Regions from separate parts of the Exiguobacterium sp. s64 genome, predicted to be linked through region 2. Evidence: riboswitches for the same ligand, from Rfam matches in the RefSeq annotation. Region 2 holds a riboswitch; the other holds the start of a gene.

Region 1 (4,415 bases), on a different contig from region 2:
GTGAATCATCCTCTGTTGCTCGGTGGACAAGTGGTGGGATTTAGTGGATAGCGTTTGACTCAATGATGGTTCCTCCTTCCATGGACTCATATCTGAACCGACAAAGATTACGAAATTGCTTCTACAATCATACTATCGGCCAGTTTTTACAATTTATAAGTGCATTTTTCAAGTTTTTCATACCAAATTTGAAACGGGATAGGTCTAAGGTCTGGTATGAAATTAGAAAAAATGGTAACAGTTCTATTACAAATTTAATAGTAAATGGGTTCAATTGTAAACAAAAAGTTTTATGGTGACTGAAATGTCATATTCTGTACGAAAAAGTACCCAACTGGCCAATGGGGTCATCACCGTTGCACCAGTTGAGTACTCTTCTATAATAAATTTAATTTTCAGACTAATCAATGAAAGTTTTGAAAATAACGAATTTTTTTGAAAGGGTGGTCAGTGGAATAGGTGGTCTGCTAAAATAATGGAATTGATGTAAAAACGAAAAGAGGATATTATGATATGACAATATGGTTGTTCTACTTACTGCTCGGTTTGATTCAAGGCTTCACGGAGCCGATCCCAATCTCGTCAAGCGGTCACTTGGTCATCTTCCAAGAGCTGTTTGATATCCAATTACCGGGACTCTCGTTCGAGATTTTCGTGAACTTTGCCTCGCTACTCGCTGTCTTGACGATTTATCGCAAAGACGTCGTCCGTCTCATCGCGAGTCTATGGACGTTCTTATTTAAGAAAGATCGCAGCGACGAGACGATGATTGACGTCAAGTTCATCGGACTCTTGCTCGTCGCGACCGTACCGGCCGGTTTGCTCGGCGTCTTGTTCGGCGATTGGATCGGCGAGACGCTCGGCGGTGTCGCCACGGTCGGCTATACGCTCATCTTGACCGGCCTCGCGCTCTGGTTCATCCGCAACATGCGTGGGAACAAAGGTGACGGCGGCATCACGCTCCGCGACGCGATTTTAATCGGTCTTGCCCAGGCGGTCGCCCTCATCCCAGGAATCAGCCGCTCCGGCGCCACGATTGTCATGGCGATGCTGCTCGGCATCAAACAAGAGTCGGCGCTCCGTTTCTCGTTCTTCTTATTCATCCCGGTCAGTCTCGGGACGATGATTTTAGATGGACCGGCGCTGTTCACGAATCCGGAAACGCGCGAACTGTTCGGACCGCTCATCTTGGCGTTCATCGCCTCGTATGCGCTCACGGCCATCTCGCTCAAATGGTTCCAACACATCATGGCAAAAGGCGAACTCAAATATTTCTCGTTCTATTGCTGGATCGTCGGTCTCCTCGTCGTCCTATTCTTGGCATGATTCTGAAGGCGCTGCTCAAACGAGCGGCGCCTTTTTGCGCATTTCGTTTTGCCATCGATTTATTTTTGCGCTAAAGTGGAATCGTACAAACAAATATTCCTTCGGGGTCGGGTGAAAGTCCCAACCGGCGGTGATAGGCGCGAGCCTTAAGTCCGTGACCCGGGCGCACGTGTGCGAACGGTGGATCTAGTGCGATTCTAGAGCCGACAGTATAGTCTGGATGGGAGAAGGAAACAGAACAGGTCCGCGCGACCTGTAGTTCGTCGTACGTTTTTCTGTAAAGAAAACGCTTATTTGGCTTGCCCAAATGACGACCTACACCTCCCACCGAGACCTTGAGGATCATTCCTTGAGGTCTTTTTGTTTGTGCGAAACAAGGAGGGAGATTATGAATCAGTACATGCAACAAGCCATCCAATTGGCCAAGTTCGCCTCATCGACCGGCATCAACCCGCGCGTCGGCGCCGTCGTCGTCAAGGACGGCCGGGTCGTCGGGTTCGGTGCCCACTTGAAGGCAGGAGAAGCGCACGCCGAGGTGCACGCCATCCGCATGGCCGGCGCTGCCGCGTACGGTGCGACGATTTACGTCACGCTCGAACCGTGCTCGCATCACGGCAAGACGCCACCGTGCGCCGATCTGCTCGTCGAGTCCGGCATCAAGCGTGCCGTCGTCGCGATGGAAGACCCGAACCCGCTCGTGTCAGGGCGCGGCATCGCCCGGTTGAAAGCGGCCGGGATTGAAGTCGAGGTCGGACTGCTCGAGCGTGAGGCACGAGCGCTCAATGTGGCGTTCTTGCGTTCGCTCGAGACGAGACGGCCTTACGTCGTCTTGAAGACCGCGACGAGTCTTGACGGCAAAGTCGCCCTCGATACTGGTGACAGCAAGTGGGTGACGGGGACGGCAGCGAGACGGGACGTCCATGAACTGCGGTCGACGGTCGATGCCGTCTTGACCGGTGTCGGCACCGTCCTCGCCGACGATCCGGCACTCACCGTCCGGCTCGACCGTGAGACGACACAACCGCTCCGAATCGTGCTCGACCGTGAGTTGAGTACGCCGCTCTCGAGTCAGCTCGTCCGAACGGCGACCGACGTACCGGTGCTTCTGTACACGACTTCGGACGACCAAACAAAACGTGACGCGCTGACAGCGAATGGCGTCGAAATCGCCGACTACACGTCGCTCGAAGCTGTCCTGCAAGACGTCTACGCACGCGGCATCGGCCGCCTGCTCGTCGAAGCGGGACCGACACTCGTCACTTCACTCTTGGACGGACAGTTCGTCGACGAGTGGGTCATGTACCAGTCGCCACGCGTATTCGGCGGCAAGGGCGGTTTCTACCGCTCGCATCATGATGGGCCGCTCGATGCGGTCGAACGGTATGAGGTTCAATCGGTCGAGACGGTCGGCACCGATATCAAACTGATCATGCGAAAGGAGGAGTCCGATGTTCACGGGAATCGTTGAAGAGATTGGCAGTGTCAAGGCAGTAAAGCGGAACGGTCCGTCTCTCCGGCTCACGCTCGCCGGACAGGTCGTCCTCGAGGATGTGAAGCTCGGTGACAGCATCTCCGTCAACGGCATCTGTCTCACCGTGACGACGTTCGACCGCGACAGTTTCTCGGTCGACGTCATGCCGGAGACGCTCAAGGCGTCGAGTCTCGACGGGGTCCGCCCCGGTACGAGCGTCAACTTGGAGCGGGCCATGCCCGCGAACGGACGCTTCGGCGGCCATTTCGTCTCGGGTCACGTCGACGGGGTCGGACGCATCGTCAAAAAACGGTCGCTGGCGAACGCCGTCTATGTCGACATCAGCTGTGAGCCGTCGCTCCTCCGCTATATCGTCCCGAAAGGTTCGATTTCGGTCGACGGGACGAGCTTGACGGTGTTTGATGTCACCGAACGCGGATTCACGTTGTCGCTTATCCCGCATACTTACAGTGAGACGGTGCTCGGGATGAAACAGGCAGGAGACGCGGTCAATTTGGAATTTGACATGTTAGCTAAATATATGGAAAAACTCGTAAGTCAAAAACCGATGACGCTCGAATCGCTGGCGTCGCAAGGGTATGGAAAGGCGGGATGGTAATGTTCCACACGATTGAAGAAGCAGTCGAAGACTTGAAGATGGGACGACCGATTATCGTCGTCGACGATGAGGACCGTGAGAACGAAGGGGACTTCGTCATGCTCGCGGATAAAATGACCGCAGAGACGATGAACTTCCTCATCACGGAAGGGAAAGGACTCGTCTGCGCCTCCCTCGCCGAAGAAGTGGCCGTCCGGCTCGACTTGCAGCCGATGGTCGCAAACAGCACCGATCCACACGGGACGGCGTTCACGGTCAGCGTCGATCACATCGATTCGACGACGGGCATCTCGGCGAGCGAACGGGCGCATACAGTGCGCGAACTCGCGAACATCAACGCCCGTCCGGCTGATTTTCAACGTCCGGGACATATCTTCCCGCTCATCGCGAAAAAAGGTGGCGTCTCGGTACGACGTGGACATACGGAAGCGTCGGTCGATTTGGCGCGACTCGCCGGAAGTGAACCGGTCGCCGTCATCTGTGAGATTATCCGCCCGGACGGCGAGATGGCCCGGGTGCCGGACCTCGCACGCGTCGCGGAAGAGCATGATTTAAAATTCATCACGATTGAGGCGCTCGTCCGCTATATGGAGACAGACCTCGCCAGTCGAGAGGCGGACGTATCGCTCCCCTCGGTGAAAGGGGACTTCCGATTGATCGGGTATCGGAACGTCCTCGACCGGGAAGAGCACGTCGCACTCGTCAAAGGTGAACTCGAACATGCGCCGCTCGTCCGCATCCATTCCGAGTGTCTGACCGGCGACGTGTTCGGCTCCTATCGTTGCGATTGCGGGCCACAACTCGACACAGCGATGGCGAAAGTGGAAGCCGAAGGCGGTGTCATCTTGTACATGCGACAAGAAGGGCGCGGCATCGGTCTGCTCAACAAGTTGAAGGCGTACGAACTACAAGAACAAGGGCTTGATACGGTCGAGGCGAACGTCGCGCTCGGTCTGCACGCCGATTTACGCGATTACCGGGTCAGCGCGGCGATGCTTC
Region 2 (4,415 bases):
GGAGAAGTTCCGCGACCGCCGCGTCATGATCGCTGGCGGCGGCGACTCTGCCGTCGACTGGGCGCTCATGCTTGAAGGCATCGCCAAGGAAGTCCATATCGTTCACCGCCGTGACCGTTTCCGTGCCCACGAGCATACGGTCGAGCAAATGAAGGCCTCGACGATCAACGTGTGGACGCCATATAACATTGAGTCACTTTCAGGTGAGACACACATCGAGTCGGTCGAATTGACGGACAAAGACGGCGAATCGAAATTCGTCGAAATCGACGACCTCATCTGTAACTACGGTTTCGTCTCATCGCTCGGCCCAATCAAAAACTGGGGCATGGAGTTCGAGAAGAACACGATCCGCGTCGACTCACGCATGGAGACGACGGTCGCCGGCATCTTCGCCTGTGGTGACATCGCGACTTATGAAGGAAAAGTGAAATTGATTGCGACAGGCTTCGGTGAAGCCCCGATCGCCATCAACCAAGTGAAGCAGCTCGTCGACCCGACAGCGCGTCACCCACAACATTCGACTTCGGTATTTGCCGGGAAATAACGATGTGGCCCTCATCGCGATGATGAGGGCCATTTTTCATTTGCGGATTGTTTGTACAATGACCCGGTCGAGCCAGTCGTCGAGTTGGGTGAAGACGAACCCGGCCTTTTTCGCCTCGGCAATCGACATATAATAGTCGACGTCCGTATCGTACGGCGACGACTCGCCATCTTTGATAATCTGGACCGGTTTATTTAAGTGATGGCCGATCCGTTCCATGAGTGCCCCGAGCGAGATGACCCCTTCACTCGCCGCGTTGAACGGTCCGGTCACGTTCGCCCGACCGACCCATTCTAGAAAGGCGGCCGCCTCAAAGCTTGAGATGAACCCCATCTTCGCTTCCGGGTGATGCAGTACGATCGGCTCTTCCCGTCGGACGGCGTCGATATAAAACTTGAGACGGTCTGTATAGTCGTCGGGTCCGAGCACGATTGGCAAGCGGACCGTCGCGACCGGGAACGAGGCGCGATGGAAGAAATAAGATTCAGCCTCTCGCTTCCCTTGCCCGTAATCATGTTCGGATTCGAGATGATAGTCATGATGGAGCGGATTGAAATCACTTTCTTTCAACTCGGCGCCTGGCGCATAAACCGACATCGTCGACGTGAGCACATATTTACCGACTTGGTCCATGAAAGCGTCCGAGGCGATCTTTGCCTGGTACGGGTTAAAGCAAATATTGTCATAGACGAGGTCGTAATGGTCGCGTGACAAATCTTTCATCGTCGCCACCGACTGTCGGTCCCCTCTGATCGACCGGATGCCCTCCGCCTCGGGTACTTGCAGTTGTCCACGCGTCACAATCGTCACATCGTCACCGGCCTCCGCCAACCGAAGCGCTAACCGCTTTCCAAAATAGCGTGAGCCACCGAAAATCAATACTTTTCTCATCGTCCCTGCCCCTCCTACATGAAATGACATCTCTTTTCATTTTCCCTTGCATCCTCTCGACTAATCTTCCACATCCTTGAATATTTTTGTTATTCTTATATATATAGAGAAGAAAGAGGCGAGACGCATGCATCAGATCACATTAGAAAAAGGATGGTCGTGTGAATTACCGACACAATATGCCATTTACCAAAGCTTATCGGACTTCAGCCGTTACTCGGTCCTTGACCAAGAGGAAGAGAGCGTCTGTTCGTTCCGCATCACGAACGACACGTGTAAAATCACAGCGTTTCGTCCTTGGCAACATCAAATCGAGTTAGACGCGGCTTCGAAACTCATTCGATTAATTCTGATTGAAGAGACAGACTGAATACAAAAAAGGCCAATCATGAGACATGATTGGCCTTTCGTTTAGCAATCCCCAGGTGTCCCGGCGTTCGATGCCGTCCGGAAACTCGAGCCGCAACCGCACGTGGCGATGGCGTTCGGATTTTTAATCGTGAAGCCGCCTCCGAGCATCGACTGCTTATAGTCAATCTCGAGACCGTCGACGACCCCGTGATCGGCTTCCGCGACGATGACACGGACACCATAGTGGTCAAACTGAACGTCCTTGTCTGTCTTATCCTCATCAAACCCCATCCCGTAAGACAGGCCGGTACACCCGCCCCCTTGCACTTTGATCCGCAAGTACTGGTCGTCGGGGCGTTCGGTCTGTTTCATCATATCGATGACTTGTAATGCGGCTGATTCTGTCAAATGAATCATCTGAACTCCTCCTTCGTTATCTTAACTTCAAGTCAACTGACTTGAGATTTTGTGAAATATCTTGTATAACTAAACTGTAACAAAAAAAATTAAATCGTTCCATCTTCGGGGCAGGGTGAAATTCCCGACCGGCGGTATTGAAGACAAGTTCTTCTCAGCCCGTGAGCGAGCAAGGCGTTGCTTGCTGATTTCGTGAGATTCGAAAGCCGACAGTAAAGTCTGGATGGGAGAAGATGGCGGCATCCGACCGATATCCGGATGTTTTCTTCGGCGTGGTCTAAACACCGATGAGAACATCTATTTCGTATGCGCGTAAACTCTCCCGATTGTTTGATACAATCGGGTTTTTCTATGCGACGGGTGCCATTCATCAAGGAGCGACAAAAGGAGAGATTTTGATGAAAACAACGCGCAACAAACGATTGACAACACTGGTGACGCTATCGATGCTCGGGGCCATTTCTTTTGTCCTCATGCTCTTTAACTTCCCGCTGCCTTTCCTACCACCGTTCCTAAAAGTGGATTTCAGTGACATTCCCGCGCTCGTCGCCGGGATCGTGTTCTCCCCACTCGCAGGCGTCGTGGTCGTCGCTCTAAAAAACGTCCTCTACTATGTCTTCAACGGTGGCGGCGTTCCGGTCGGCGAAGTCGCGAACTTCTTTGCAGGCGTCGCCTTCATGTATCCGGTCGCATGGTTCTACCATAAACGTAAAACGAATAAAGCGCTCGCTTCAGGCCTCGTGGCCGGTACGATCACGATGGCACTCAGCTTGGCAATCTTGAACTATTTGCTCATCTTACCAGCCTACGCGTTCTTCTTCGGCATGACCGAGATGGCACAACCGGCAGTCAAAACGGACCTCGTCCTATACGGTATCTTGCCGTTCAACTTCATTAAGGCCTTGTTGATCAGCGCCTTGTTCGTCCCACTCTTCCTCAAATTGAAGCCGTGGATCGAACGCCAGCGCATGCAACTTCAAGCTTAAACGTAAAGCACCTGGACGTCAGTCTAGGTGCTTTTTGTATAGGTACGCTATGCTAATGAGAGAATAGGAGGAGATGGATTGAACACGACTGAAGATGTGACCCATTTTTTAGAGACTGATGTGGAACTGATGCGTCTGTTGACAATCGTCGCTTCGCTCGATTTACCCGATTGGTGGATTTGTGCCGGATACGTGCGGGCAAAAATATGGGATGACGCGCACGGCTACGAAGTACCGACGCCGACCGAGGACGTCGATGTCATCTACTTTGACCGATCTCACATCGACGAGGCGATTGAAAAACAGTATGAGGCACAACTGCACGACCTGTTACCGAACGTCCCTTGGTCGGTCAAAAACCAGGCCCGCATGCATCTGGTCAATCAATTGCCACCGTATCAATCTGCGGTCGACGCCTTGGCCCATTTCCCTGAGACGGTCACGGCCATCGGTGTCAGTCTCGACAAGAACGGACGTTTAAGGTTGGCCGCCCCTTACGGTATCGACGACATAGTCGAACTAAAGTTACGACCGACCCCGGCCTTTGCGAACGACGCTTCACACCATCATATTTATCGAGCCCGGATCAATAAAAAGAATTGGCAAGCCACTTGGCCGAGACTCCAAGAAGTGGATATACCTCGTCAGGGATGATAAACACTAGTGAAACCGACCGCCTTACGGTCGGTTTTTGCTGTTCATTCATAAACGTCACAACGAAAAAGAGTGACCACCGAAGTGATCACTCTGAGTATACCGTGTTTGATTAGAGAAGAAGACCAGCGAGTGTCGCTGACATCAAGTTGGCAAGCGTACCTGCGAGAATCGCGAGGACACCCATGCGCGCGATGTCGTTCCGACGGTTCGGCGCCATTCCACCAAGACCACCGAGAAGGATGGCGAGTGATGAGATGTTGGCGAATCCACAGAGTGCGAACGCGATCATAGCTTCCGTACGTGCCGAGAGGTCACCAGAACCGATGATTGGTGCGAATTCAGAGAAAGCGACGAATTCGTTCAACACGAGTTTTTGTCCGAGGAAGCTACCGAATTGAACAGCATCTGCCCATGGCACACCGATCACGAATGCGAGCGGCGCGAACACATAACCAAGAATCAATTGAAGCGTGAGGCCGTCGAAACCGAACAAGCCACCGATTCCACCGAGAATCAAGTTAACGAGCGCGATCAATGAAACGAAGGCGAGAAGCATCGCACCGACG

The links. A riboswitch is a leader RNA that binds a small molecule or an ion and turns the genes downstream of it on or off. The one in region 2 is predicted to bind FMN.
Region 1: it holds a riboswitch for FMN, as region 2 does, so the genes downstream of both, ribD (bifunctional diaminohydroxyphosphoribosylaminopyrimidine deaminase/5-amino-6-(5-phosphoribosylamino)uracil reductase RibD) here and KNP64_RS11030 (ECF transporter S component) in region 2, are expected to answer to the same signal.

What each region holds. Positions count from the first base shown of each region.
Region 1 covers NZ_JACSLH010000004.1:89,339-93,753, forward strand. Annotated here, with positions in the region: gene KNP64_RS07945 (homing endonuclease associated repeat-containing protein) at 1-63, opposite strand, end outside; gene KNP64_RS07950 (undecaprenyl-diphosphate phosphatase) at 514-1,326, shown strand; FMN riboswitch at 1,420-1,562, shown strand; gene ribD (bifunctional diaminohydroxyphosphoribosylaminopyrimidine deaminase/5-amino-6-(5-phosphoribosylamino)uracil reductase RibD) at 1,715-2,794, shown strand; gene ribE (riboflavin synthase) at 2,775-3,416, shown strand; gene ribB (3,4-dihydroxy-2-butanone-4-phosphate synthase) at 3,416-4,415, shown strand, end outside.
Region 2 covers NZ_JACSLH010000007.1:46,863-51,277, forward strand. Annotated here, with positions in the region: gene KNP64_RS11010 (NAD(P)/FAD-dependent oxidoreductase) at 1-547, shown strand, start outside; gene KNP64_RS11015 (NAD-dependent epimerase/dehydratase family protein) at 584-1,438, opposite strand; gene KNP64_RS11020 (hypothetical protein) at 1,566-1,808, shown strand; gene KNP64_RS11025 (HesB/IscA family protein) at 1,850-2,206, opposite strand; FMN riboswitch at 2,304-2,445, shown strand; gene KNP64_RS11030 (ECF transporter S component) at 2,605-3,192, shown strand; gene KNP64_RS11035 (nucleotidyltransferase family protein) at 3,322-3,846, shown strand; gene KNP64_RS11040 (NupC/NupG family nucleoside CNT transporter) at 3,959-4,415, opposite strand, start outside.